DNA from 4 places in the Halomonas sp. C10-5 genome. Region 1 is predicted to be linked to each of the others. Evidence: predicted binding sites of a transcription regulator. Region 1 holds the regulator's gene; each other region holds the start of a gene.
What was found. The regulator FNR, encoded in region 1, switches genes on or off when oxygen is low (the NO sensors DNR and NnrR bind a similar motif). The targets are predictions, from matches to a motif close to TTGATNTANATCAA.
Positions count from the first base shown of each region.

Region 1 (7,033 bases):
GTCGATCGGGTGATCCTCGACAAGACCGGCACCCTCACCACCGGCCGCATGAGCCTGGTGGAGACGCGCCCGCTGGGGGGACTGGAGGTGGAGCGGGCGCGCTCCCTGGCCGCCGCCCTGGAGGCGCGATCCGAACACCCCATCGCCCGCGCCTTCCACCCCTACCGGGATGCCGACCGGCACGCCGAACGGGTCACCAGCCGCCCCGGCAAGGGTCTCGAGGGGCAGCTGGACGGTCGCGCCTGGCGGCTAGGCCGTGCGGACTTTGCCGCCCCCGAGGCGTCTCCGGTTCCACCCGGGGAGGGCCAGTGGCTGCTGCTGGCCGAGGATGGCGAGCCGCGCTGCTGGTTTCGGCTGCAGGACCAGGTGCGTGACGACGCCGCCGAGACGATAGCCATGCTGCAGGAGCTCGGCCTCGCCGTGGAACTGCTCTCCGGCGACACTCCCGGGGCTGCCGAAGGCCTGGCCAGCCGCCTGGGCATCGCGACCTGGGAGGGCAGCGCCAGCCCCGAACGCAAGCTGGAACGCATCCGCGAGTGCCAGGCCGAAGGCGAACGGGTCGCCATGGTCGGCGACGGCATCAACGACGTGCCGGTGCTGGCTGGCGCCGACGTGGCCATCGCCATGAACGGTGCCACCGACCTGGCGCGCACCAGCGCCGACGCCATCCTGCTCAGTCCGCGCCTGTCACGCATCGCCGAGGCGGTGGAACTGTGCCGTGCCACCCGTCGGGTGATGCGCCAGAACATGCTATGGTCGGTGGTCTACAACGCCTCGGCGATGCCGTTGGCCGCCATCGGCATCGTGCCCCCCTGGCTGGCCGCCATCGGCATGTCGGCCAGCTCCCTGGTGGTGGTGGGCAATGCCCTGCGCCTCAACCGTTTCCGCAGCCGCCTCGCCGATGCGTCCGCTGCCCCGGCCGCCACGCCCTCGGAGGTCAACCCATGAGCATTCTCTACCTGCTGATCCCGCTGTCGCTGATCCTGCTTGGCCTGGCCGTCTGGGCCTTCTTCTGGGCGGTGAAGCACGATCAGTTCGAGGACCTGGAGGGGCCGGCCTATCGCATCCTCTTCGATGACGACGAGAACGACGCCCCCTTGGCGCAGCGCCGACAAGCCGGGAAGGAAGGCCAGGAAAACGGCGAGACGGGAGACGACGCGGGCGCCGAAGCGCGTCACGCCAAGCACGGTGACAACGGGCCGGCGACGCCGCCACAGCGGGGCGAGAGGCGCTGATGGATCCGACCGGGCTCGACCTGCCGCCCTTCGCCGCAGCCTTCGTCTTCGGCCTGCTGGGGGGCGCCCACTGCATCGGAATGTGCGGCGGCATCATGAGCGCCCTCTCCTTCGCGGTGCCCCCCAGCATGCGCTCGCCGGCGCGCCTCGGCGGCCTGCTGCTGGGCTACAACCTGGGACGCATCGCCAGCTACATGGTTGCTGGCGCCCTGGCGGCGGCACTGGGTACCCTGCTCTCGCTGACCGCCCCCGCGCGCCTCGTCCTACAGGGCTTCGCCGCTGTGATGCTGATCCTGATGGCGCTGTATATCGCCGACTGGTGGAAGGGGCTGCTGCGGGTGGAGGCGGTGGGCAAGCGCCTGTGGCGCCATCTGGAGCCGATCGGGCGGCGATTGATGCCGGTGGTCAGGGTGCCCCAGGCGATGGCGCTGGGGGCGGTATGGGGCTGGCTGCCCTGCGGACTGGTCTACTCCATGCTCGCCTGGAGCCTGGCCATGGCCGACCCGCTGTACGGCGCGCTGCTGATGGGCGCCTTCGGGCTCGGCACCCTGCCGGCGCTGCTGGCCACCGGGCTCGCCGCCCGCCAGCTGGCAGGGCTGATTCGCCACCCGGCCACCCGCAGCATCGCCGCGCTGTCGATCATCGCCTTCGCGCTCTGGCAGCTGTGGCAGCTGCTCCCCCTGGAAGGTGGACACGCTGGCTGATCACTATTCCACGCGGGATTGACGCAGCTCAACGCTTGCCTGGCCGCGGCACCCTAGCATGGGGAGTATGTTCACGACCCGGAGTCGCCCCATGTCCGTTCACGCCAAGCGCACCGCCCCCTTCGGGGCCTCGAGTCCGCCTCGAGAGCCGCTGCCCGGCGCGGGCGACCTGGTATCTGCCGCCGAGGTCGCCTATCCCGGCCCACACCACTATCGCGACAGCGTCGGCGCCCCGGCACTGGAGTCGGCCCTCGCCGACCGCCCGGCAGAGGCGCCCCTGGCGGTAAAGGTACGCCTGCCCTTCTGCCGTCATGCCTGCCGCTTCTGCGCCAGCCAGTGCGTGCCCTCCCGCAACAACCGCCAGGCCGAGCCCTATCTGTCGCGGCTCGACCGCGAGATGGTGCTGGCCCGGCGCCGACTCACCGGCCTGCCCTCGGTGATGCGTCTGCACTGGGGCGGCGGGACGCCGGCATTCCTTGCCCTGGACCAGATGAGCGACCTCTTCGACCGTCTGGATGCCCGCCTGGGCCTCTCCGGTGCCCGGGAGCGCGACTTCAGCATCGAGCTCGACCCCCGAGAGGCGGACATGCTCACCCTGCGCCACCTGCAGGCACTGGGCTTCAACCGCCTGAACCTGGGTGTGCAGGAACTCGACCCCCGGGTCCAGCAGGCCATCAATCGCATCCAGCCACGCGCCCTGACCGAGGCGCTGGTCGACGAGGCCGACCGCCTTGGCTTCCGGGAACTGACGCTGTCGCTGATGCTCGGCCTGCCCTTCCAGACACCGCAGGGCCTCGCCGATACCCTGGAGCAGGTGATCGGCATGGCCCCGGCACGCATCCGTCTCTACCGCTACCACCACCGCCCCGAGCGTCATCTGGCCCAGCGTGCCATCCACCGCGACTGGCTGCCCGACGCGGCGACACGCCGGCGGCTGCTGGCAGAGGCGCGTGGCCGACTGGATGCTGCCGGCTACGTGCATATCGGCCTCGGCCTCTATGCACGCCACACTGACCGCCTGGCCCAGGCCCAGGCCAGCGGTACCCTGGGTCACGGCCCGCTGGGCTTTACCCAGGGCCCCGCCGGCGACCTGCTGGGGCTCGGCATGAGCGCCACCAGCCGCATCGGCGATCTGTGGATACGCAACACCGACAGCCTGGCGGAGTACGAAGAAGCCCTGGATGCCAGTCGCCTGCCCGCTGCCCGCGGCATACGCCTCACGGCCGAGCAGCAGCGCTATCGTGAGACGCTCGAGACACTGCTCTGCGGTCGCGCCATCGATCCTGCCGCCCTGGTGACGGGCTCCGGCCTGGAGGCGCTGCGCGCCGAGGGGCTGGTTGAACTCACGGGTGACGGGATGGTGCTGACCGCCGAGGGACACTGGCGGCTGCCCCGCATCCTCGAGGCATTCACTCCTCCGCCGACCACCTGACCCCGCCTCGGGGCGGCGTCGTTCTCCATTACCCTGTCCAGGGTGGTTTGCCCTGCCCGCGCTTTGCTCCATAATGGGCCCATGACCACGATCAAGAAGGAAAGGGCCATGGCTGACACCCTCACCGGCCGACGGCGTTCGGTGCTGCAGGAGACACGCTGTCAGACCTGCAGCCTGAGCTCGCTCTGCCTGCCACTGGCGCTGGAGGTGGAGGACATGGACCAGTTCGACGCCATCATCCGGCGCCGCGCGCCGCTCAAGAAGGGCGAGGCGCTGTTCCGCCAGGACAGCCCCTTCACCAGCGTGTTCGCGGTTCGCTCCGGCAGCCTCAAGCAGGTCACCACTGAGGGCAGCGGCGAGGACCAGCTAACCAACTTCTACCTGCCCAGCGAGCTGGTGGGCCTCGACGGCATCGACGAGGAGCACTACCCCGGCACCGTGGTGGCGCTGGAAACCACGACTGTCTGCGAGATCCCCTTCGACCGCCTGGACCACCTCTCGGAGTCGCTGCCGGAACTGCGCGGCCAGCTCTACCGCAGCATGAGCAAGGAGCTGCGCGACGACCGCCGCATGATGCGGCTGCTGTCGCGCAAGACCGCCGACCAGCGGCTGGCCAGCTTCTTCACCAGCCTCTCCGAGCGCTTTCGCCGGCGCGGCTACTCCCCCTACAGCTTCCGCCTCTCCATGTCGCGGGCCGATATCGGCAACTATCTGGGCCTGGCGGTGGAGACGGTGAGCCGCATCCTCGGACGCTTCCAGACCCAGGGCCTGGTGGCTGTCTCCGGGCGCGAGGTGAATATCCTCGACCTGCCGTCGCTGACTCGACTGGCCGAGGAAGAGGGCGCGCACTAACTGGAAGCGGGTCGGCCGCCTGAATGAAATCGCCCCCATGGCAAGGCCATGGGGGCGATTTCTCTTCCAGCTTCCAGGCGCGAAGCGCCGCTCTCGAAACTTCAAGCTCCCCGGCGAAGCCCGGGCCCTTCCCGCCTAAGACTCCTGGCGGATCTCGATCCGACTGGCCTGCATCCTCGCCTGCTTCTCCTCCAGCCCGGCGAAGTCGAACAGTTCGCGGTCGGCCAGCTGCGAGGGGGCGACGTTGGTCACCGCCTTGAACATGCTCTCCAGGCGCCCGGGGTGCTTCGCCTCCCACTCAGCGAGCATTTCCTTGACCAGCTGCCGCTGCAGGTTGGGCTGGGAGCCACACAGGTTGCAGGGGATGATCGGGAAGGCCATCTGCCGGGCGAACTCGGCGATATCCGCCTCGCGGCAATAGGCCAGCGGCCGTATCACCATGTTCCTGCCATCATCGGAGAGCAGCTTGGGCGGCATCGCCTTGAGGCTGCCACCGAAGAACATGTTGAGGAACAGCGTCTCGAGGATATCCTCGCGATGGTGGCCCAGGGCAATCTTGGTGGCACCAATCTCCTCGGCGAAGCCGTACAGGGAGCCGCGCCGCAGCCGCGAGCAGAGCGCGCAGGTGGTCTTGCCTTCCGGGGTCTTCTCCTTGACCACCGAGTAGGTGTCGCGCTCGAGGATATGGTACTCGACGCCCGTGCCCTCCAGGTACTCGGGCAGCACGTGCTCCGGGAAGCCGGGCTGTTTCTGGTCGAGGTTGACGGCCACCAGCGAGAAGCTCACCGGGGCGTTGCGCTGCAGGCTGCGCAGGATCTCGAGCAGGGTGTAGCTGTCCTTGCCACCTGAGAGGCACACCATCACCCGGTCACCTTCGTGGATCATCCCGTAGTCGATGATGGCATTGCCCACCTGGCGCCGCAGGCGCTTGTGCAGCTTGTTGAACTCGCGCTTCGCCCGTGCATCGGGGGCATCGGACGTTTCGGGGGCTGAGGGCGCGGCGTGGCGCTCACGGGGGTCGAAGATCACGGCGTCTTGCATGGGTCTTGGCGCTGCCAGTGCGGGCGAAAATGGGAGGGCGCCCATCCTACCATCGGCGCCGCCGCCAGGCGACGCCGGCACGCTCAGGCGAACTGGTCGCCGCTGGCGTGGCCCCGCTCCAGGCGCAGGAACATCAGCGCGGTGGTGACCGCATCGCCCAGGGCGGTATGACGCCCCATCACCGGCACCCCCAGGCGCTCGGCGACAGCCTCGAAGCGCGGCAGGCTGTCGATCTCCGGGTGCCGGCGCCAAAGCCGACGTCGCCACAACTGGGCCACGTCCACGGTGGCGTTGGGCAGCTCGAAGCCGAAACGCGGGCGCAGCTCGCGATTGAGGATCGCCAGGTCGAATCCCAGGTGCCAGCCCACCAGCGGGCGATTGCCGACGAAGTCGAGCAGTCGCGCCAGGGCGGCATCGATGCTCTCGCCGTTGTCGAGATCCACGCCGCGAAGGCCATGGATGCGGATGGAGTCGCCGGTCAGCGTGTCGGGCCGCCTCAGGCGCAGGTCCAGGGACTCGCTGGTCAGGATACGGTCGCCACGCACCCGCACCGCGGCGATCGACACCAGCTCCGCACTGCGGGTATCCAGGCCGGTGGTCTCGGTGTCGATAACCACCATCTCCTCGCCGGTATAGGGGTGAAACAGCCAAGCGTACTCGCCGTTGGCATGGCGCCTTCGGTCCGCGGCGCGCCTCAGGACCTTGAGCATGACGGGCTCCTTGTGTCGTTGTCGTTCCGTCGGTTCATGAGTATTCCAGATGGAAGCGATGCGAGAGGCGCTGCTTGAAGTCCTTGACGATATGCAGCGCCTCGCGCAGCAGGTCGCGCTCCAGTGACGAGAGTTCCTGGACCACGACCCGGTCGGGCTTGCGGTTGTCGTCATCGCCCTCGCGGCGAGACAGCTGCTGCTTGAGGCGCAGCTCGGTGAACAGCGACAGCGCCTCGGCCAGGTCCTCGGCGAAGCGCGGTTCCAGGCGACCGTCGTCGGCCAGGGCATCGAGGCGCTCCAGGGTCGAGGTGGGCCGGATGCCGCGCTCCAGGGCCATCACTCGTACGCCGTGGACGATGGGAAAGATGCCGCCCTTCTTGATGTCGATGCCGTGCTGGGGACGCTTGAGCGAACCGAACAGGGTCAGCGGCGTGGAGAAGCGCAGGATGGTGCGGGCGAAGTAGGAGAGCAGCAACTCGTTGCCGGCGCACTGGGCGAAGAGGTCGTCGCGCACCCGGTCGAGCAGCGCCGGATTGCCCGCCACCGCATGGGAGTCGAGCATGATGGCGAGCTTCATCAGGCTGTCGCCGTCGCGGGCCTCGATCCAGCGCGCGATGCGTCGCTGCCACTGGCTGACCGTGCCCACCCACTCGGGGTTGGAGACCATGATGTTGCCGGGACAGGGCGGATAGCCCAGCTCGATCAGGGTGTCGGTCAGGCGCTGCATCTGCTCGGCGCAATCGGGCCAGTCGAGGTCGTCGGCCAGGATCAGACCATTGTCCTGGTCGGTCTTGAGGATCTGCTCGCCGCGCCCCTCGCTGCCCATCACCATCAGGCAGCTACCGGCGTGGTAGCGCTCATCCACCAGGAACCCCCAGGCCTTGTTGATGATCCGCCCGTTGAGTGCGGCCAGCAGCCCCATGGCGAAGCGCAGCTTGACCCCCTGGGCCATCAGCGCGCTGACCAGTTCGGGAGTGCGGCGACTGGCGGCGGCCAACGCCTCCAGGCTCTCCGCCTGCTCCACCTGCAGGCTGACCACGTAGCTGCGGCTGGAGAAGT
Region 1 covers NZ_CP175665.1:2,776,644-2,783,676, forward strand. The annotation lists gene ACJ7IV_RS12975 (heavy metal translocating P-type ATPase) at 1-948, shown strand, start outside; gene ccoS (cbb3-type cytochrome oxidase assembly protein CcoS) at 945-1,235, shown strand; gene ACJ7IV_RS12985 (sulfite exporter TauE/SafE family protein) at 1,235-1,939, shown strand; gene ACJ7IV_RS12990 (radical SAM protein) at 2,031-3,371, shown strand; gene fnr (fumarate/nitrate reduction transcriptional regulator Fnr) at 3,480-4,223, shown strand; gene ttcA (tRNA 2-thiocytidine(32) synthetase TtcA) at 4,359-5,264, opposite strand; gene ACJ7IV_RS13005 (3'-5' exonuclease) at 5,348-5,974, opposite strand; gene ACJ7IV_RS13010 (DUF294 nucleotidyltransferase-like domain-containing protein) at 6,009-7,033, opposite strand, start outside.

Region 2 (7,033 bases), 420 kb from region 1:
GTGACTTTCGTCGCCTTCCTGGTGGTGGGCGCGGTACCGCTGCTGCCCTACGCCGTGCCCGGCCTGGCCGCCAATACCCAGTTCCTGGCGAGCCTTGCCCTCGCCGGAGTGATGTTCTTCCTGATCGGTATGGGCAAGAGCCTGGTCTACCACCAGCCGGTGCTTGCCTCCGGGGTGCGCACCCTGCTGATGGGGGGCGCCGCGGCGGGGCTGGCCTTCCTCACCGGCCATCTTGCCCAGGCGCTGTTCGGCGTCGGCCTCTAGCCGCCCGGAGGCAAAAGGCAACGCCACGCGTGGGCGTTGCGTTACGGTGGTGAACTGGCGCTTAAGGGGCTCGCCTCAGCGCCCGGGCCAGGCCCTGGGGTCGACCTTGTCGGCCAGCCTGGGGAAGCGACTCGGATCGAAGATGGGGTCCTGTCCCGCCTTGAGCTGGCGCTCGTAGTCCTTGAGCAGCGCGAAGGCCACCGGGGAGAGCAGCAGAATGGCGACCAGGTTGATCAGTGCCATCATGCCCATGGAGAGGTCGGCGAAGTTCCAGATGGCCCCCAGGCTTGCCATGGATCCGACCATCACCATTCCCAGCACGGCCAGGCGATAGACCAGTATGGCCAGTGGTGCGCGGCGCGGTCCGGCCAGGTACTCCACGTTGGATTCGCCATAGGAGTAGTTGGCGATCACCGAGGTGAAGGCGAACAGCAGGATGGCGATGGCGATGAACTGACCACCCCACTCGCCCACGTGCCGGGAGAGTGCAATCTGGGTGAGCTGGATGCCGTTGGCCTCGTCGCTGGCCAGCAGCTCGGGGCCTGCCATGATGATGATGGCCGCGGTGGCGGTGCAGATCACCAGGGTGTCGAGGAAGACACCGAGCATCTGGATGAAGCCCTGGGCCGCGGGATGGTTCGGATGGGTGGTGGCAGTGGCCGCGGCGTTGGGGGCCGAGCCCATGCCCGCCTCGTTGGAGAACAGCCCGCGCTTGATGCCGTTCATGATGGCCTGAGCCACCGCGTAGCCCACCGCACCGCCGGCAGCCTGTTCGAGTCCGAAGGCGCTCTTGATGATGGTGCCCAGCGCTGCGGGCAGGTCGCCGATATTGAGCAGCACCACGGTCACCGCCAGCAGCAGATAGAGTAGCGCCATCAGCGGCACCACCAGCTCGGCGACCCGGGCGATGGACTTGAGGCCGCCAAAGATGATCGGCGCGACCACCACGACCAGCACCAGGCCCATGGCCCAGGTGGGTACGGCGAAGGCCTCCTGCATCGCCTGGGCGATGGAGTTGGCCTGTACGCTGTTGAAGGCCAGGCCGAAGGCAATGATCAGGCAGATCGAGAAGAGTACGGCCAGCCAGCGCAGGCCCAGGCCACGCTCGATGTAGCGCGCCGGACCGCCGCGGAAGGTCTGGTCACCGTGGTCGACCTTGTAGGCCTGGGCCAGGGTGGATTCCACGAAGCTGGTGGCCATGCCGACCAGGGCGGTCATCCACATCCAGAAGATGGCGCCGGGGCCGCCGAAGTAGATGGCCACGGCCACGCCGGCCAGGTTGCCGGTGCCTACCCGAGCCGCCAGGCTGGTGGAGAGCGCCTGGAAGGAGGAGATGCCGCCGTCCCCCTCACGGGAGTGGCGCAGCAGCTTGAACATATGGCCGAAGTAGCGGAACTGGATACCGCGGGTCATCACGGTGAAGTAGAGGCCGGCACCGATCAGCAGGTAGATCAGTACGCTGCCCCACAGCAGGCCATTGCCGCCGTCTACCAGTCGGTTGAAGAATTCCATGAAAGTCGCCTGATTTGCGATGGGTTCGGGCGACTATTCTTCATTTTCCACCCCTGTTGGCAACTATTTCCGTAGGGGAGTGTTGTTATGGTTTTTTCTCTTGTCTTGTCGGTGGGGGCAAGGGAGCCATGGTTGACATGTATCAAGGCGAAAGGGTGGGTCTGGTCTAGGCTGCTGATTGGGCGAACCTGTTAGTGCGGGCCTGGCGACGAGAGTCGCGAGAGGGTCGTGTGCCGGGTCCTGCCATCAACCTGTTGCCAAGCGTCTGGAGGGTGTCAGTATGGCCAAGAAATCCAAGGAAACGTCCCCGGCCCCGAAAACGGAGTCACGGAGTGTCAGTCCCTTGCATGAATTCGATCGCTTCTTCGATAACGTCTTCGATCGCGGCTGGATGCCCATGCTGCATCGCGACCCCCCGCTGTGGGAACGCTTTGCCGGGTTCGACAAGGGCATGCCCAAGGTCGATGTGATCGAGCGTGATGCCGAAGTGGTGGTGCGGGCCGAGGTGCCCGGCTTCGAGCGCGAGGATCTCGAGGTGTCGGTCAGCGACCGCAGCGTCACCGTCAGGGGCGAGCACCGGCAGGAGAGCAAGGAAGAGGAGGGCGAGTTCTATCGCTCGGAGATTACCACCGGCTCCTTCAGTCGCAGCGTGCCGTTGCCCAGCGATATCGACGCCGACAAGGCCGAGGCGAGCTTCAAGAACGGCATCCTGGAGCTGACCCTTCCCAAGCTCAACAAGGCCACTCGGCGCAAGGTCGAGGTCAAGTGAGCTAGCCGAGGAAGGCGCCGCGATGGAAGGCAGCGGCGGCTTCCACTTCGGCTATCCCGCGCCGCCCGGGTTCCGGCGGCGCCTCGCCGGCCAGCACGCGCAGTACCGCGCTGACCCCGCGTGACAGGGAGATGAGGTTGTAGCCCCCTTCCAGCACGAAGACCAGTCGACCTCCGCACTGCTCCCGGGCCAGGGCCTGGAGGATGCCGGTCATGGCGGCAAAGCCGTCATAGGAGACATTCAAGGCCAGGTCATGGCTGTGGGGATCGAAGCCTGCCGAGACCAGGATCAGGTCGGGCCGGAACCACTGCGCGGCGGGGATCAGGATCTCGCGAAACGCCTTGAGGTAGGCAGCGTCACCGGCATCAGCCGGCAGCGGCACGTTGACGTTGGTGCCATCACCGAGGCCTACCCCGATCTCCTCGAGGCTGCCCGTGCCGGGATAGAAGGGCGCGCCGCGGTGGATGTCGAAGAGCAGCACGTCGGGGTCGGCCCAGAAGATGTCCTGGGTACCGTTGCCGTGGTGGGCATCCCAGTCGACGATCATCACTCGCTCGCAGCCCAGTATCGTCTGGGCATGGGCGGCGGCCACCGCCACGTTGTTGAACAGGCAGAAGCCCCGGGCGCGAACCGGCTCGGCGTGATGGCCCGGCGGCCTCACCAGGGCGAAGCTGCTCTCCGCGCGTCCCTCGACCACCGCTTCCACTGCCGCGATCGCCGTACCGGCGGCCACCTCGGCGGCCTCGATGCTGCCGGGTGACACCGCCGTGGTGTCCACGTCCAGCCAGGCGCTCTCGCCGCGCAGTTGAAAGATGCTGTCGAGATAGGAGAGGGTGTGGACCCGTGCCAGCTGTTCGCGTGTCGCGGCCACCCCTGCCTCGAAGGTCACCCCGGGGACCGGCTCGAGTTCGAGGAAGTGGCGGATGGCAGTGAGCCGGGCGGGGTGTTCCGGGTACTTCCAGGGCACACCGAGACCCGACAGCAGCGAGCGGATTCGCGTGTCCATGCGCCCCGGGAGGAATGGCACCTCGATATCCGGCTCGTGGGCCAGCATGCGCTCGTCATAGAAGGCGATCACCCGACTCTGGTCGCTCACGGCTGGGACTCCCTGTTTGCCGAGGCCCTACTGGAGGTGGGCCCGCCTCCCCAGCATAGCCGTCCGGGCGGTGCGCTGTCCGTCAGGGACGCATTTTGCGTCACCCAGGGGGCCGTCAGTGTCCGGGCAGGCAGCGCGGCAGGCAGTCATGCAGGGTGCGGGGCACGATGCCGAGGTCGGCGAAGCCACCGGCGTCCGGGTCGGCCAGGTTGTCGCGCTGCATCAGCAACACCTGGTCCCGGGTCAGGGGTGGCGAGGGCAGCGGGGCGAGCAGGGCGGCGGCCAGGCGCCAGGCGAGGAAGGGCAGTGGCACCAGCCGCGGATGACGCTCCAGCTGCGCCGCCACCCGTTGCACCAGTTCGCGGTAGCTTAGGATCTCGGGCCCACCCAGCTCGAAGAGTCGGCGCGCCACCGGGCGAGAGCCGCTCAACCGCACCGCGGCGCGGGCCACGTCGTCCACATGCACCGGCTGCAGCCGGGTCGCGCCACGGCCGAACAGCGGCACCAGTGGCAGGCGTACCAGCCGGGCCAGGTTGGCCAGCAGGGCGTCATCCGGGCCGAACAGCACCGAGGGGCGCAGCAGGATCGCCTTGGGCAGCGCCTCGAGCACGGCGTCCTCGCCGGCGGCGCGGGCGCGCACATAGGCGGAAGGGGAGTCGGCGCTGGCGCCGATGCCCGAGACATGTACCAGCCGGGCGATGCCGGCCTCCCGGGCGAGCCTCGCCAGTCGGCCGGCCCCTTCCGCGTGGATCGCGGTGAAGGTCGGGCCCGCCCGGCGCCGCTCCACATAGAGGCCCACCGCATTGATCGCGGCGACGCTGCCCGCCAGGGCGGCGGCCACCTGACTCTCGTCGCGAATATCGCACGCCATGCACTCGATGCGGTCCCCGGGCTCGCGCCAGTCGGGCAGGCGCGGGTGGCGCGCGGCGATGCGTACCGCCCGGCCGGCTTCCACCAGCTCGCGCACGATGGCGCGGCCGAGGAAACCGGTGCCACCGAAGACCGTGGTCGGGCCCTCCTGCATGCTGCTTCCTTCTCACCGATGAAGAGCGTCAATCCTGCCAGGCCGGGCCGTGGCCGTCATGTGTCCGCTGGAGACCCGTGCCGCCGCGGTGTACGCTTGGCGGCTTTCCGCCACCCCGTCAGGAGCCCGCCATGAGCGATCTGCCCGTCTGTCCCGCCTGCTCTTCCCCCTACACCTATGAGGACGGCATCCAGTATGTCTGCCCCGAGTGCGGCCACGAGTGGTCCGGGGAAGCGAGCGTCGAGAGCGATGACACCCTCCAGGTACGCGATGCCAACGGCAACCTGCTGGCCGATGGCGACAGCGTGACCGTGATCAAGGACCTCAAGGTCAAGGGCTCTTCCCTGGTGGTGAAGGTGGGCACCAAGGTCAAGAACATCCGTCTGGTCGAGGGCGACCACGATATCGACTGCAAGGTCGACGGGGTCGGCCCCATGAAGCTGAAGTCCGAGTTCGTGAAGAAGGCATGAGCAGGTGCGGGGCAAGGATCGCGATAGTGAGCTCTAATGAGAACGATAGGCGTTCTTGATGTGAATGGTGCCTATCGTGCTGTAAAGCTGCCCCTTTGGCAGGGAAACCGTCTCGCGGGCTTCACATCGAATTCATACAGGACTAAAATGGTCCGCAATCGAGGCACGGTATTCCGCCGGGCCGCTCGCTGACAGGAGGCTCGTCATGCTCAAGCTCTCGCGGCTGACCGACTATGCCGCCGTGGTGATGGCCCAGATTGCCCGTCACCCCGAGCAGCCCCAGGCGGCGGCCGAGCTCGCCGAAGCGGTCCAGCTTCCGCATCCCACCGTCAGCAAGACGCTGAAGATGCTGGTGAAGGCGGGGTTGCTGGAGTCGCGGCGCGGTGCCCAGGGGGGATACTCCCTGGCGCGGCCCGCCTCCGAGATCACCGCCATCGACATCATCACCGCCATCGAGGGGCCGGTGGCGATGACCGAATGCAGTCATGCCGAGGGCGACTGTGACCTGGCCGCTACCTGCGGCGTGGCCGACAACTGGCAGCGCGTTTCGCTGGGGGTGCGCACCCTGCTCGGCAGCGTGACCCTGGCCCATCTGGCCAGCGCCTCGCCGATCAAGCTGCCGGTGCAGCTGCCCATCCAGAGCGTGAGCCTGGCCGCTGACACGGCCTGAGCCACTCAAGTTTCATCGGATTCAATCGGCGAGCCCGTCTCGCCGGCCCAACCGCCCGGGAGGGGAGAGATCATGGCAAGTCAGGAAATGGAACAGTTGGTCCGTCGCGACTACAAGGAAGGGTTCGTGACCGACATCGAGAGCGACACGCTACCGCCCGGCCTCGACGAGGATGTGATCGCCTTCATCTCGAACAAGAAGGGCGAGCCGGAGTGGATGCTGGAGTGGCGCCTGGACGCCTATCGCAAGTGGCTGAAGATGACGCCACCCTCCTGGGCGCACCTTGACTATCCGCCCATCGACTACCAGTCGATCTCCTACTTCAGCGCCCCCAAGCGCCCTGAGGATCGCCCCCAGAGCCTCGACGAGGTGGACCCCAAGCTGCTCGAGACCTACGAGAAGCTGGGCATCCCGCTGCACGAGCGTGCCGCCCTGGCCGGCGTGGCGGTGGACGCGGTGTTCGACTCGGTCTCGGTGACCACCACCTTCAAGGAGAAGCTGGCCGAGGCCGGGGTAATCTTCTGCTCCATCTCCGAGGCGGTGAAGGAGTATCCGGAGCTGGTCAAGCAGTACCTGGGCAGCGTGGTGCCCCAGACCGACAACTACTTCGCGGCCCTCAACTCCGCGGTGTTCACCGACGGCTCCTTCGTCTACGTGCCCAAGGGCGTGACCTGTCCCATGGAGCTCTCCACCTATTTCCGTATCAACGCCGAGAACACCGGCCAGTTCGAGCGCACCCTGATCATCTGCGAGGAGGGCGCCCAGGTCTCCTACCTGGAGGGCTGCACCGCGCCGATGCGTGACGAGAACCAGCTGCACGCCGCGGTGGTCGAGCTGGTGGCGCTGGACGACGCCTACATCAAGTACTCCACCGTGCAGAACTGGTATCCCGGCGACGAGGATGGCAAGGGCGGCATCTACAACTTCGTCACCAAGCGTGGCGACTGCCGTGGCGATCGCTCGCGGATCAGCTGGACCCAGGTCGAGACCGGCTCCGCCATTACCTGGAAGTATCCCTCCTGTGTGCTGCGCGGCAAGGATAGCAAGGGCGAGTTCTACTCGGTGGCTGTGACCAACGGTCGCCAGCAGGCCGATACCGGGACCAAGATGATCCATATCGGCGAGGGCAGCCGCTCCAGCATCATCTCCAAGGGGATCTCCGCCGGGCGCAGTAACCAGTCCTACCGTGGCCTGGTGAAGATCGGCCCGCGGGCCAAGGGGGCGCGCA
Region 2 covers NZ_CP175665.1:2,354,864-2,361,896, reverse strand. The annotation lists gene ACJ7IV_RS11025 (VIT1/CCC1 transporter family protein) at 1-264, shown strand, start outside; gene ACJ7IV_RS11020 (alanine/glycine:cation symporter family protein) at 340-1,776, opposite strand; gene ACJ7IV_RS11015 (Hsp20/alpha crystallin family protein) at 2,120-2,545, shown strand; gene ACJ7IV_RS11010 (histone deacetylase family protein) at 2,547-3,641, opposite strand; gene ACJ7IV_RS11005 (complex I NDUFA9 subunit family protein) at 3,757-4,665, opposite strand; gene ACJ7IV_RS11000 (zinc ribbon domain-containing protein YjdM) at 4,797-5,135, shown strand; gene ACJ7IV_RS10995 (SUF system Fe-S cluster assembly regulator) at 5,341-5,805, shown strand; gene sufB (Fe-S cluster assembly protein SufB) at 5,878-7,033, shown strand, end outside.
Region 2: the regulator FNR is predicted to act here: its motif matches at 1,909-1,922, upstream of ACJ7IV_RS11015 (Hsp20/alpha crystallin family protein).

Region 3 (7,033 bases), 590 kb from region 1:
CGGCTCCATGACGATGTGGTGTGGTTCGAGTTCCGTGAGCTGTGCGACGGCCCGCGCAGCCAGAACGACTATATCGAGCTGGCCCGGGAGTTCCACTCGGTGCTGGTTTCCAACGTGACCCGCATGAGTGGGGCCACCGACGACCAGGCGCGGCGCTTCATCAATATGGTCGATGAGTTCTACGACCGCGGGGTCAAGCTGCTGATGTCCGCCGAGGCGCCCGCCGAGGCGCTGTATGCCGATGGCCGCCTCGAGTTCGAGTTCCAGCGTACGCTGTCGCGATTGCAGGAGATGCAGTCCCACGACTACCTGGCGCTGCCCCACAAGCCCTGACCTGGCCCGGCTTCGCCGGGCCAGGAGTTTGAAGAGCGGCGCTCCGCGCCTGGAAGCCTGAAGCTTGAAGAAAAACCATGACCCCAGAGTTAGTGGGATCATGCTGCCTTCCAGCTGGCATTGCCTCGGGTGGGTCGATTCGTGTAGACTTCGCGCGCTCTACTCGTTGTCTTCGCCTGTTGAAGACAACCAAGAAGAATAGGGATGGTTCCATGCCGGCCCGCCGGCGGCAGAACCCAATACACTTGATTGGTGAGATTCCATGAAGACGTTCACTGCCAAACCGCAGTCCGTCGAGCGCGACTGGTACGTCGTCGACGCTACGGACAAGACGCTCGGCCGTCTGGCCACAGAGATCGCTCGTCGCCTGCGCGGCAAGCACAAGCCGGAGTTCACCCCGCACGTGGATACCGGCGACTACATCGTCGTGATCAACGCCGAGAAGGTGAAGGTCACCGGCAACAAGGCCGCGGCCAAGACCTATTATCGCCACACCGGCTACCCCGGTGGTCTGCGTTCCATGACCTTCGACAAGATGCTCGATCACGCCCCCGAGCGTATCATCGAGAGCGCCGTCAAGGGCATGCTGCCGAAGGGCCCCCTGGGCCGCGCCATGTACACCAAGCTCAAGGTCTACGCCGGCGCCGAGCACCCGCACGCCGCCCAGCAGCCGCAAGAACTGAACCTCTGAGGGAATCTTCGCCATGACACAGCAGTATTACGGTACCGGGCGCCGCAAGACCTCTACCGCCCGCGTCTTCCTGAAGCCGGGCACCGGCAAGATCACCGTCAACAATCGTGAGCTGGACCAGTACTTCGGCCGCGTCACCGGTCGCATGGTAGTGCGTCAGCCCCTCGAGCTGACCGACACCCTCGGCCAGTTCGACGTCTACGTCACCGTCAAGGGTGGCGGCGGCTCCGCCCAGGCCGGCGCGATCCGTCACGGTATCACTCGTGCGCTGATGGTCTACAACGAAGACTTCCGCGCCCCGCTGCGCGAAGCGGGTTACGTGACCCGTGACGCGCGTCAGGTCGAGCGCAAGAAGGTCGGCCTGCGCAAGGCACGCCGCCGTCCGCAGTTCTCCAAGCGCTGATCGCCAGCCATCTTGGAAGCTTCGACGCCCGGGTTTATCAACCCGGGCGTTTCTTGTTCTGGGTCAACAATTTGTGTGTGTCATGCCACCTTGGTCAAGGTCCTTTTCCTTGTGCGGGGCGGCTCGATTTCTTAACATGTACCGCATTTGGTGTCCGTGTTCGCGGGGATGATGCCCGTGATGGATCAACGGGTAAGCTGATGGGAGAAACCTTGAAATGGCAGATAACGGCGTGAACAAGGGTCGGCGCCGTTTCCTCGTGGGTGCCACCACCGTTGTAGGTGGGGTTGGTGCCGTCGGGGTTGCGGTCCCCTTTGTGGCTTCCTGGCAGCCGAGTGCCAGGGCGAGAGCGGCGGGCGCGCCGGTCAAGGCTGACGTGTCCAAGCTGGAGCCGGGTCAGCGCATGGTCGTGGAGTGGCGTGGCAAGCCGGTGTGGGTCGTCTACCGTACCCCGGAGATGATCGAGCGAACCGAGGGCTTCGACGCCTCGCGTCTGGCCGATCCCGATTCGGAGGTTCCTCAGCAGCCCGCCTATGTGACGGGTCCGCTGCGGGCGATCAAGCCCGAACTTGGCGTCTATATCGGGATCTGCACCCATCTGGGCTGCTCACCGCTGTTCCGTCCCGAGCCGGATGCCGACGACGTGGGCACCGACGACTGGCCGGGTGGCTACTTCTGCCCCTGTCACGGTTCGCGCTTCGACCTGGCGGGTCGGGTATTCCGCGGGGTGCCGGCGCCCACCAACCTGGAGGTGCCGCCTTACCGCTTCGAGTCCGACGATATCATTGTCGTTGGCGAAGATGAGGAGACTGCCTGATGGGTAACCCGAACAAGGCGATGGCGGAGAAGGGCATCATGCGCTGGGTGGATGAGCGCTTCCCCGCGACGCAGATGTGGCAGGAGCACCTGTCCAAGTACTACGCCCCCAAGAACTTCAACTTCTGGTACTTCTTCGGCTCGCTGGCGCTGCTGGTGCTGGTCAACCAGATCCTGACCGGTATCTGGCTGACCATGAGCTACAACCCCTCCGCGGAGGGCGCCTTCGCCTCCGTCGAGTACATCATGCGCGATGTGGAGTGGGGCTGGCTGATTCGCTATATGCACTCCACCGGCGCCACGGCGTTCTTCGTGGTGGTCTACCTGCACATGTTCCGCGGCCTGCTCTATGGTTCCTACAAGGCGCCCCGCGAACTGGTGTGGATCTTCGGCATGGCGATCTACCTGGCGTTGATGGCCGAGGCCTTCATGGGCTACCTGCTCCCCTGGGGTCAGATGTCCTACTGGGGTGCCCAGGTCATCATCTCGCTGTTCTCCGCCATCCCGGTGATCGGCCCCGACCTGACCCAGTGGGTGCGCGGCGACTTCCTGATCTCCGGTATCACGCTCAATCGCTTCTTCGCCCTGCACGTGGTGGCGCTGCCCATCGTGATCCTGGCGCTGGTGGTGCTGCACATCATTGCCCTGCATGAGGTCGGCTCCAACAACCCGGACGGCATCGACATCAAGCAGAAGAAGGACGAGACCGGCAAGCCGCTGGACGGCATCCCCTTCCACCCGTACTACACGGTGAAGGATATCGTCGGCGTGGCGGTGTTCCTGTTCGTCTTTGCGGTGGTGATCTTCTACTTCCCCGAGGGTGGCGGCTACTTCCTCGAGAAGCCCAACTTCGAGCCGGCGAACCCCATGGTGACCCCGGACCATATCGCGCCGGTGTGGTACTTCACGCCCTTCTACGCGATCCTGCGCGCCATCAACTTCTCGCTGTTCGGCCTCGACGCCAAGCTCCTCGGCGTGATCTGCATGGGGGGGGCCATCGCGGTGCTCTTCGTGCTGCCCTGGCTCGACCGCAGCCCGGTGCGCTCCATCCGCTACAAGGGCTGGATCTCCAAGGTGATGCTGGTGCTGTTTGCCATCAGCTTCGTGATCCTCGGGGTGCTGGGCGTGTTGCCCGCCACCGATGGTCGGACCCTGGTGGCCCAGATCTGCACCGCCATCTACTTCGCCTTCTTCCTGCTGATGCCGTTCTACACCCGGCTGGAGAAGACCAAACCCGTTCCGGAGAGGGTGACTGGCTAATGAAAAAGCAACTGTTCGCACTGCTCTTCGCGCTGGTGCCCCTGACGGCGATGGCCGCGGGGGGGGCGAGCGTGCCGTACTCCATGACGCCCGACCTGGACGACAAGGCGTCGTTACAGCGAGGCATGCAGCTCTACACCAACTACTGCATGGGCTGTCACTCCCTCGAGCACCAGCGCTTCGCGCGGGCCGCCGAGGACCTGAACATGCCCCAGGACCTGGTCGAGGAGAACCTGATCTTCTCCTCCGATCTGGCCTTCAACGACCAGATGCATATCGCCATGAGCCAGGATGACGGCGAGGCCTGGTTCGGGGCGGCGCCGCCCGACCTGACCCTGGAGTCGCGCCTGCGCGGCACCGACTGGGTGTACTCCTACCTGCTGTCGTTCTACAAGGATCCTAGCACCGGTACCGGAGTGAACAACGCCGTGTTCGACCTAGTGGCCATGCCCAACGTGCTGGAGCCGCTGCAGGGTGTGCAGGAGAAGGTGTGTGCCGAGACCGACCGCCCCGTGGATGGGGCCGAGCTCGATCCGCTGACCGGCAAGTACCAGTCCTGCGAGACCCTGCAGGTGACCCAGCCGGGTGAGATGGAGCCCGAGGAGTTCGAGGAAGCGGTCTACGACCTGACCAACTTCCTGGCCTATGTCGGCGAGCCCTCCAAGCTGCAGGCCCAGGCCCTGGCGCCCAAGGTGCTGATCTTCATCTTCATCTTCGGTGTCATCGCCTACCTGCTCAAGCGCGAGTACTGGCGCGACATCCACTGATCCACCGCGGGTGGACAATGCGGGGGCGCACGGCCATCGGCCATGCGCCCCCGCGACGTATGTGCCGGGCGAAACGCTCCCCCGCGGAGCGGGTCCCGCGTGCTATCATAGTCGTTCGATTTGATGCGAGGATTGTTTCATGGGTGTAGTGGCCAAGCGGTCGTCGATGATCTTCTACTCCGGTGGTACTGATCACTTCAGTCATCGGGTGCGTATCGTACTCGCCGAGAAGGGTGTGGCGGTGGACATCGTGGAAGTCACCCAGGACCAGCCCCCCGAGGAGCTCGCCGACCTCAACCCCTACAACAGCGTGCCGACCCTGCTGGATCGTGATCTGGTGCTGTACGAGTCCAAGGTGATGATGGAGTACCTGGACGAGCGCTTCCCGCATCCGCCGCTGCTGCCTGTCTATCCGGTGGCGCGTGCCCAGAGCCGCCTCTGGATGCATCGCATCGAGCGCGAGTGGTGCCCGCTGGTGGAGCAGATCGAGCAGGGGGCCAAGAAGGAGGCGGACAAGGCACGCAAGGAGCTGCGCGAGAGCTTGGTGGGTATCTCGCCCATCTTCGAGGACATGGCGTTCTTTATGAGCGAGGAGTTCACCCTGGTGGACTGCTGCCTGGCGCCGATCCTGTGGCGCCTGCCGGCACTGGGTATCGAGCTGCCCGAGAAGCAGGTGGGGCCGCTGCTCGGCTACATGGAGCGGGTCTTCGAGCGTGATGGCTTCAAGGCCTCGCTCAGTGAGCGCGAGCGCGAGATGCGTAGCTGATACACTTCCGGTCGCCTGCGGGCGGCCGTTCAACGGAGGAGGGCCAGACGATGGATTCCAGTCGTCCCAACCTATCCAGTCGCCCTTACCTGGCCAGGGCCCTGTTCCAGTGGTTGCTGGACAATGATCTCACGCCGCATATCGTTGTCGATGCGGAGCATCCCGACGTCGAGGTGCCGCGGCAGTTCGTGCAGAACGGCCAGATCGTTCTCAACCTGTCGCCGACTGCGGTACGCGATCTCTCCATGGAGAACGACGCGATCAGCTTCGGGGCCCGCTTCGGCGGTCAGCCCATGCGGGTGATGGTGCCGAGCGACGCCCTGGTGGCCATCTATGGTCGCGAGAATGGCGTGGGCATGGTCTTCGGCCATGAGCCGGTGATGCCGCAGCCCGCCGATGCCGCCGACGAGGAGGCGCCGACGTTGACCGAGGTGGAAAGCGACGGTGATGCCTCGGCAGGCGAGGAGCCTCCGGCCGAGGAGGGTGAAGGCAACCGTCGCCCGCCCAAGGGCAGGCCCTCGCTGCGCGTGATCAAGTAGTTCTCGGTCAGGTGTGGAAACGCAGGACGGCAGGCCCTCGGGCCTGCCGTCCTGCGTTTGGGCGCCTGTGCCAGAGCCGTCAGTCGATATAGTCGAATACCTTGACGATACGCTGCATGCCGCCCAGCTGCGAGACCGCCTGGACGATGCGCTCGGCCTCGGCACGGGTCACGATGCCCATCAGGTAGACGCTGGCATTCTCTGTGATCACCCGGATGCGGCTCGAGTCGATGCTCTCGTTGGCGGCCAGATGCGTGCGGATACGCGTGTTGAGCCAGGTATCCGAGAGCCGCTGGCTGGCGGGCAGGTTACCGGCGATGGTGAGCTCATTGTGAATGGTGCGCACGTTGCGCACGTCACTGGCCACTTCGTTGGCCAGGGTCTTGAGCTCCTCGCTGGGGACCTGGCCGGTAAGCAGTACCACGCCGTTGTAGCTGTCGACGTTGATCCGGGCATCGCCCAGGCGGGCGTCGGTGCGACCCAGGTTGTGAGAGATCTTGGTCTCGATGCTCTGATCCTCGACCTGGGCACCGGCGGTACGCTTGCCGTAGTTCTCGTCGATGGTGCCCCGGTGCGTCACGCTGGTTACTGTGGTACAGCCGGCGAGGCCCAGGACGGCGGATAACAGCAGCGCGCTGAGCAGGGGGGTACGTGTCGTCATTCGCTTGCTCCAAAGAGTTGTTCGTCGATCAGGTCGCAGAGGCAGTGGATCACCAGCAGGTGGACCTCCTGGATGCGCGCGGTGGAGGTTGCCGGGACGCGGATCTCGCAGTCGTCCTGGCCGAGCAGTGAGGCCATGTTGCCGCCGTCGCGTCCGGTCAGTGCGACCACCGTCATGTCGCGGTCATGGGCGGCCTGGATCGCCTGGATGACGTTGGCCGAGTTGCCGCTGGTGGAGATCGCCAACAGGATGTCGCCGGGCTGGCCCAGGGCGCGCACCTGCTTGGAGAAGACCTCGTTGTAGCTGTAGTCGTTGGCGATGGAGGTCAGGGTCGAGGTGTCGGTAGTCAGCGCCAGGGCGGGCAGGCTGGGGCGCTCGCGCTCGAAACGGTTGAGCAGCTCCGACGAGAAGTGCTGGCTGTCGCCGGCGCTGCCGCCGTTGCCGCAGGCCAGGATCTTGCCCTCGCTGACCAGGCACTGGACCATCATTTGGCTGGCCACCTCGATGAAGGGCGGCAGCACTTCACTGGCGTAGGTCTTGGTGTCGATGCTGGCGTTGAAGTGGCCGAGAATGCGCTGCTGGAAATCCATTCTGAGTCGGGTTCCTCTGGCGAGTTAGTAGGCATCGAAGGCGTTGACCACCCACTGGATGTCGAGTTCGGGGGGGCTGGCCCGTCACGGCCACCACATCGAAGCGGCAGGCACATGATAGCCGGTTGCGCTGGAGATAAAAACGCGCAGCCCGGACCAGGCGGCGCTGCTTGGTGGCGGTGATGGTCTCGAGGGGATGGCCGTGGC
Region 3 covers NZ_CP175665.1:2,189,143-2,196,175, reverse strand. The annotation lists gene zapE (cell division protein ZapE) at 1-333, shown strand, start outside; gene rplM (50S ribosomal protein L13) at 596-1,024, shown strand; gene rpsI (30S ribosomal protein S9) at 1,038-1,427, shown strand; gene petA (ubiquinol-cytochrome c reductase iron-sulfur subunit) at 1,645-2,244, shown strand; gene ACJ7IV_RS10230 (cytochrome b) at 2,244-3,503, shown strand; gene ACJ7IV_RS10225 (cytochrome c1) at 3,503-4,270, shown strand; gene sspA (stringent starvation protein SspA) at 4,410-5,036, shown strand; gene ACJ7IV_RS10215 (ClpXP protease specificity-enhancing factor) at 5,087-5,575, shown strand; gene ACJ7IV_RS10210 (BON domain-containing protein) at 5,655-6,236, opposite strand; gene ACJ7IV_RS10205 (phosphoheptose isomerase) at 6,233-6,826, opposite strand; partial or broken gene ACJ7IV_RS10200 (YraN family protein) at 6,851-7,033, opposite strand, start outside.
Region 3: the regulator FNR is predicted to act here: its motif matches at 1,481-1,494, upstream of petA (ubiquinol-cytochrome c reductase iron-sulfur subunit).

Region 4 (7,033 bases), 1.4 Mb from region 1:
GGTTACCGCGCGGCGGCCGTGGCTGGCGAAGCGGGTGGCCATGTCGACGATGGTGGCCTCGGGGATGCCACAGTGCTCGGCATACTCGGCCAGGGTGTATTCGTTGGCGGACTCGCGCAGCAGCACCATGCTGCTCTTGACCCGCACGCTCTCGCCGTCGGCGAGTTCGACGTCGCGGTCGACGAACAGCTCGGCGGCCATGACATCGGTGCTCTTCGCCAGCTCGCCGTCAGCCACCACCATGGGCACGTCGGCGTCGCTGTCCGCCTCGGCCAGGCCCAGGTCGCTGGTGCGCAGGAAGCGGCCGCGGCGCGGGTGCGCATCGTCCGTGATCACCAGGTGGCTGGCATTGGTGTGGGTCGCCTCGCCGGCGGCCTCGGCGGCGGGCTGGCCGGGAAGCTCCAGGAACGCCTTGGCGTAGCCCTCGTGGTCGAGCAGCCACTGGATCATGGCCATGGCCAGGGCGCTGTCGGTGCCCGGACGGATCGGCACCCAGCGGTTGTGGTCGGCGGCGTGGGAAGCCGAGGCGTTGAGGCCCGGGTCCACCACCACATACTCCAGGGTGCCTTCGGCGCGCGCCTGGGCGATCAACCGCCCCTGGCGCTTGAAGGGGTTGCCGGCCTGGCTGGGGGCGGTGCCCACGTAGAGGATGAAGCGGGCGTTCTGGATGTCCGGCTTGGTGTGGGCATTCTTGGCCAGGTCATTCATCACCGCCCCCGAGCCCATGCGATAGGCCAGGCCGCAGTAGGAACCGTGGTGGCCGTAGTTGCGGGTGCCGAAGGCGTTGAAGGCGAAGCGCTTGAGCAGCGCGGAGCGGCCGTAATCGGTGGCCTCCATCACCATCAGCTGGTTGGCCTTCGGGCCGTACTCGGGGTTCTCCGGGTCGATGGGGGTATCGACGTCGTGGATGGCGCGCAGGCCATCCACATGGCCCTCGCCGAACAGGTCGCCACCCTCGCAGATCTCCTCGATGACCTGCTCGAAGGGCACCTTCTCCCATTCGCGGCTGCCGCGCCCGCCGACCCGCTTGAGGCAGTGGGTGACGCGGAAGGGGCTGTCGATCTGCGCCATCATGGCGTTGCCGCGGGCGCAGGCGGTGGAGCGGTTCTGCTGGCCCTGGTCGCCATAGGCGCTCAGCCCGCGCAGGGCCTCGACCACCGGGGTGCGCATGGGCAGGTGCTCGTCGGAGGAGAGCGGGTTGTAGGGGTTGCCGGAGACGCGCAGCACCTGGTCGGTGGCGTTGTCGACGCGCACCCGCACGCCGCATTTGGTGGTGCAGCCGTAGCAGACGGTGAAGGCCACGCGCTGGTCGGGGTTGAGGGTCAGCTCGCCGCTCACGGGGTCGACGGTGTACTCCGGTGCCAGGGAGTTGCCGTGGATGCGGTGCGCGGGCTTCTCGCCGGCGCTGCCGGTGACGCCCTTGGCCATCTTGACCAGCGGGTCGGAGTAGCCGGCGGCGAAGGTGGCGGCACCGCCGGCGGCGGCGCCCTTGAGGAAGCGGCGACGTGAGGTGTCGGGTGACTTAGCCATGACGGAGGGCTCCTTCGACGTCAGGATGTTCGGGGGAGGCGTCGGCGGTGCTGCCGCCCTGGGCGGCCTGGCGCCACGGCACTAAGAGGTCGATCAGCAGGATGGCGGCGAGCCACAGGCCGAAGGTACCGACGATGCCGAGGATGCCGGACGAGCCGGCGGGGATGCCGTAGTGGTGGAAGCCGGCGCTGTGGCGGGCCACGGTCTGCACGTCCATCAGCACCACCCAGCGGAACATCCAGCCGACGTGCAGGGCCACCAGGCCGAGCACCCAGGCCCAGGCGTAGAGTGCCGGGTGGCGTGAAGCGGGGCGAGTGAGCAGGTAGAGCACGGCGCCGAACAGGACCAGGCCGGTGAGGCCACCCCACAGGGCGGTGCTGCGCCACTCGGCGCTGTCGCGCACAGATTCCATTGCCGCGGCCACGGAGCCGACGTTGGCATTGATGCCGTCGAGGAACCAGCTGCCGGCGACGAGTCCGGCCACCAGGCAGGCCCCCAGCATCACCTTGAGCATCTGCCGACTGACCGTGGTGCTGCGCTCACCGGCCACGCGGTTGAGCACAAGGATCAGGCCGGTGGCGGCGATGAAACCGGTGGCCACGAACATCGGCGGCAGCCACACCGTGTGCCACAGCGGGCGGGCCTTGACGATGGCCACCTCGGCGCCGGTGTAGAGCATGATGCCGGTGGAGAGGGCCAGGGTACCGAGGCCCACCAGCACCACCAGGGCGCGCGGGGTAGGGGCGTCGCCCAGCGACAGCCAGCGGGCCACGAAACCGGCGATGCCGGGGGCCTGGCGATGGGCCTGCAGCGCCGGACGCCAGGCGAGCCAGGCCAGCACGATCACGCCCACCACGTAGAGGGGCAGTACCAGGCTGCCGACGGACATCCAGGAGTGGCTGTTGGCGTAGGCGTAGAAGTGCCAGAAGCGCAGTGGCTGGTGCAGGTCGGCGAGCAGGGCTACCGGTGCCACCAGGGTGGTGGTCAGGCAGGCGAGCAGCGCCAGGCGTGCGGTGGGTAGCCAGGCTTTCTTGCCGAACACCAGCGCCGGGGCGGCCAGCCACAGGGTGGCGTAGGAGAGTGCGATCATGAAGAAGTACTGCACCGCCCAGGGGTACCAGGCGATGTCGTAGCGCGGGGCGAGCAGCTCAATGGCGGAATTCATAGCCCATCTCCTGGCCGTGGGGATCGAGGACTTCCAGGGCGACCGGCTCGGCGTCGGGGCGAGTCACGAAGCGCTCGTCCATGCCGAGGTAGAAGACCTGGGGCAGGGTGTTCTTCTCCGGCTGCAGCACCATCAGCTCGTTGCGGTGCTCGGCGATCATGCGGCTGATCTGACTCTCCGGATCACGCATGTCGCCGATGATCCGCGCGCCGCCCACGCAGCTCTCCACACAGGCCGGCAGCAGGCCGGCTTCCAGCCGGTGGGCGCAGAAGGTGCACTTGTCGGCGGTCTGGGTGCGCTCGTTGATGAAGCGGGCGTCGTAGGGGCAGGCGTTGACGCAGTAGGCGCAGCCCACGCAGCGGTCGCTGTCGACCACCACGATGCCGTCCTGGCGCTGGAAGGTGGCCTCCACCGGGCAGACCGGCACGCAGGGCGGGTTCTCGCAGTGGTTGCACAGGCGCGGCAGCATGAAGGTGGCGACCTCACCGGTCTCCTGGTGCTCTACCTCGTACTGGGAGACGGTGGTGCGGAAGCTGCCCAGCGGGGCGGCGTTCTCGATATGGCACGACACGGTGCAGGCCTGGCAGCCGATGCACTGGCGCAGGTCGATGAGCATGCCGTAGCGCTTGCTGGGATCGCCTTCTCGACGGGGGGGCTGCTGGTTGATGCCGGCGCTGGCAACGCTGGAGAGCGGTATCAGGGCGGCACCCGCACTGAGGCGGGCCAGCTGGCCGAGAAGGGTGCGGCGAATGGGGTCCATGGCGCCTCCGGTGGCCTGGGTGGGGCGGAATCGTCCGCGCATTCAAGAGGTAAATCTGATACCGGAAGGCTACCTGCGACCAAGGTATATGGACTTGATGTCGGTCAATAGATTGTTGGCAAGCGCTTAATGCTCGCGTAATGATGTGCAAGCCAATGAATATCTGGGTTTTTTTCGGCGAGTCGGCAGGACAAAAAACGCCCTGCCGGCGGGGCAGGGCGTTCGCTGTTCGGGGCGCGTTGCGTGATGCGTGGCCGGGCGGCCTAGTGGGTGGCCCCCTGCTGCTCGATGGTGCGATGCACGAGGCGTAGCTCATCGATGGAGAGGTGCTCCAGCTTCCCCGCGAGGAGGTCGCTGATCTTCTGCATCGGCAGCCCGGCGCGGCGAGCGATCTCGCGGCTGCCGAGGTCTGACACGGCGATCAGCCGGGTCACGATGCGCATGAGGCGTGTACGTTGTTCCAGGTCCCTGACGTCGAGGTCAGGGCTGCTTCGCGGGGGGTCAAGAAGTTCCGCGGATCGGGACTGTCGTGCCGTGCTCATGATGCTCCATTGGGCGGTTGCGACAGCCACACTATGGCGGCTAGACGACGTTTTTGCCAGTGTCGATTGCATGCTGCTTTCGTGGCAGGTGTCGGTTCCCCCCGGCGGGGAGTGCCGTGCAATATTCTTTTCGACTAAATGAGAATAGAAGGTATCACTGTTTTGTCTGAAGTCCCGCAATCTCGGGGGTTCGGCTGGGCGTCGACGAATGTCTATCATCAAGAATATCGAACATCCTTGCTGTCAGACCCCGGGTTGCCTATTTTGTCGACGTTACGTGAAAACAAAGTTTTTAAGACAAAAAGACAACTATCGAGGATCTCATGACTCAAGATGCCACGACCTCACAGGGTCAGCTGTCGCGTGTGCTGGCCCGCAAGGATGTCCTCGCCCTGGCCTTCGGTGCCATGATCGGCTGGGGCTGGATCGTGCTGACCGGCAGCTGGATCCAGTCTGCCGGCAGCCTCGGGGCGATCACCGCCTTCCTGGTTGGTGGGCTGATCATCGTGCTGGTGGGCCTCACCTACGCCGAGCTGGCCTCGGCGATGCCCCAGGTGGGCGGCGAGCACGTCTACAGCTATCGCGCCATGGGGCACTTTGCCTCCTTCCTGTGCACCTGGGCAATCACCCTGGGCTATGTCAGTGTGGTGGCCTTCGAGGCCGTGGCGCTGCCCACGGTGGTGGAGCACCTCTTCCCGAACTACGCGGTGGGGCACCTCTGGACCATTACCGGCTGGGAGGTGAAGGCTACCTGGGTGGCGGTCGGCGTGGCCGGCTCGCTGGTGATGATGTGGATCAACTACATCGGCGTACGCACCGCAGCCCTGGTGCAGAAGGTGGTGACCCTGCTGATCCTGGCAGTGGGCATCTTGTTCATCACCGGTGCCCTCTTCCAGGGCAGCACCGCGACCATGCAGCCGCTGTTCAGCGTCGAGGAGGGCGTGATGGGTGGCATCATGATGGTGATCATCATGGTTCCCTTCATGTTCGTCGGTTTCGACGTGATTCCCCAGGCCGCCGAGGAGATCAACCTGCCGTTCCGCGAGATCGGTCGGGTGCTGATGATCTCGGTGATCCTGGCGGTATTCTGGTATGCCTTCATCATCCTCGGTACCTCGCTGATGCTCGACAGCGAGGCGCTGGGTGCCAGTTCGCTGGCGGTACCGGATGCCATGCAGGCGGCCTTCCAGGCACCCTGGGCCGGCAACCTGATGATCCTGGCAGGTATCGCCGGCATCATCACCAGCTGGAATGCCTTCTACATCGGCGGTTCCCGGGCCATCTATGCCCTGGCGCACTCGGGCATGCTGCCCGCCTGGCTGGGCAAGCTGCACCCGACCTACCGCACGCCCACCAATGCCATCCTGGTGATGGGAATCCTCTCCGCCATCGCGCCCTTCTTCGGCCGTCCGGCACTGGTGTGGCTGGTGGTAGCAGGCGGCCTGGGCATCGTCATCGCCTACCTGTTCGTCTCGCTCTCTTTCGTGTTGTTGCGTCGCCGCGAGCCGGAGATGGAGCGTCCCTTCAAGGTCCGCCAGGGAAAGCTGGTGGGTGCCCTGGCGGTGCTGCTCTCCCTGGGACTGACCGCCATGTACCTGCCGGGAAGCCCCTCGGCGCTCTCCGCCATCGAGTGGGCAATCTTTGCCGGCTGGATGATGATCGGCCTGGCACTCTATGCCTGGTCCCGCGCCCGCTACGGCACCGCCTACAGCGACAGCATGATGCAACGCGAGCTGGCCGGGGCGGACCCCTACCAGGGCCGCTGAGTCTCGCTGGCACCCCGTCCTGCCACCCCGAACCCCGGCCCTTGCGCCGGGGTTCGGGGTTTTCGGGCGCGCCGTGCCGTGACTCTGTGTCAATCATTCCTTTTAATGTTGATAAAATATAAAAACGTAGATATTTTTAAGTGGCAAGTCCACAAGCCCCTGAGACCCTGACATGACCGTACTGACCCAGCTCCCCGATACCGCCATGCCGTTGCCCGCTGATATCCGCGGCTTCACGCTGGCGCCTTCTGTCCAGTCGTCGCGCCTGCTGCAGTTGACCATCTCGCGTGACGTGGTCGAGGCTTTCCTGGCCGACGTCGCCGAATGGCCGGTGCAGGCGCTGGAGTACAAGTCGATGCTGCGCTTCCGTGTGGCGAAGATCCTTGACGATCTTTGCGACAACACCCTGCAGCCGGTATTGGTGAACACTCTGGTGGATCGTGCCACCGGTGGCTTCCAAGTGGTGCCGGAGGGGCTGGATCGTGTCGAGCAGGCCGACGACATGGTCAAGCTGGCCACCGCGGTGGCGCACCTGATGGGGCGTTCCAACTACGATGCTATGAGCGGCCAGTTCTATGCCCGCTTCGTGGTGAAGAACGTCGACGACTCCGACAGCTACCTGCGCCAGCCGCACCGGGTGATGGAGCTGCACAACGACGGTACTTTCGTCGAGCAGGACACCGACTACGTGCTGATGATGAAGATCGACGAGCAGCACATGGAGGGCGGCAACTCGCTGTTGCTGCATCTGGACGACTGGGAAGACCTCGAGCGTTTCTATGCACACCCGCTGGCTCACCGCCCGATGCGCTGGACCGCACCGCCCAGCAAGAACGTGACCCGGGACGTCTTCCACCCGGTGTTCGATGTCGACCGCGAAGGCCGCCCGGTCATGTCCTATATCGTCCAGTTCGTGCAGCCGAAGGACTTCGAGGAGGGCAACTGGCTGACCGACCTCTCCGAGTCGCTCGAGAACAGCCCGGCGATCCTCTCGGTGCCCAACCCGGTCGGGAGCTTCCTGCTGATCAACAACCACTTCTGGTTGCACGGCCGGGATCGCTTCACGCCGCACCCGGAACTGCGTCGTGAGCTGATGCGTCAGCGCGGCTACTTCACCCATGCTAGGACCTTGCGCAATCCCCGCCAGTCTTGAGAAGAGCGAGCTTTGGCGTCGCGACCCGACCGACGGGTTAGACTGACGAGGCCACGTCGTGAACACGACGTGGCCGTGTGATTGGAGGAGCGAGGACGGCATGCACGATTTCATCAT
Region 4 covers NZ_CP175665.1:725,428-732,460, forward strand. The annotation lists gene ACJ7IV_RS03405 (molybdopterin dinucleotide binding domain-containing protein) at 1-1,530, opposite strand, end outside; gene nrfD (NrfD/PsrC family molybdoenzyme membrane anchor subunit) at 1,523-2,695, opposite strand; gene dsrO (sulfate reduction electron transfer complex DsrMKJOP subunit DsrO) at 2,679-3,455, opposite strand; gene ACJ7IV_RS03420 (XRE family transcriptional regulator) at 3,719-4,216, opposite strand; gene ACJ7IV_RS03425 (APC family permease) at 4,321-5,763, shown strand; gene glaH (glutarate dioxygenase GlaH) at 5,936-6,916, shown strand; gene lhgO (L-2-hydroxyglutarate oxidase) at 7,017-7,033, shown strand, end outside.
Region 4: the regulator FNR is predicted to act here: its motif matches at 3,550-3,563, upstream of dsrO (sulfate reduction electron transfer complex DsrMKJOP subunit DsrO).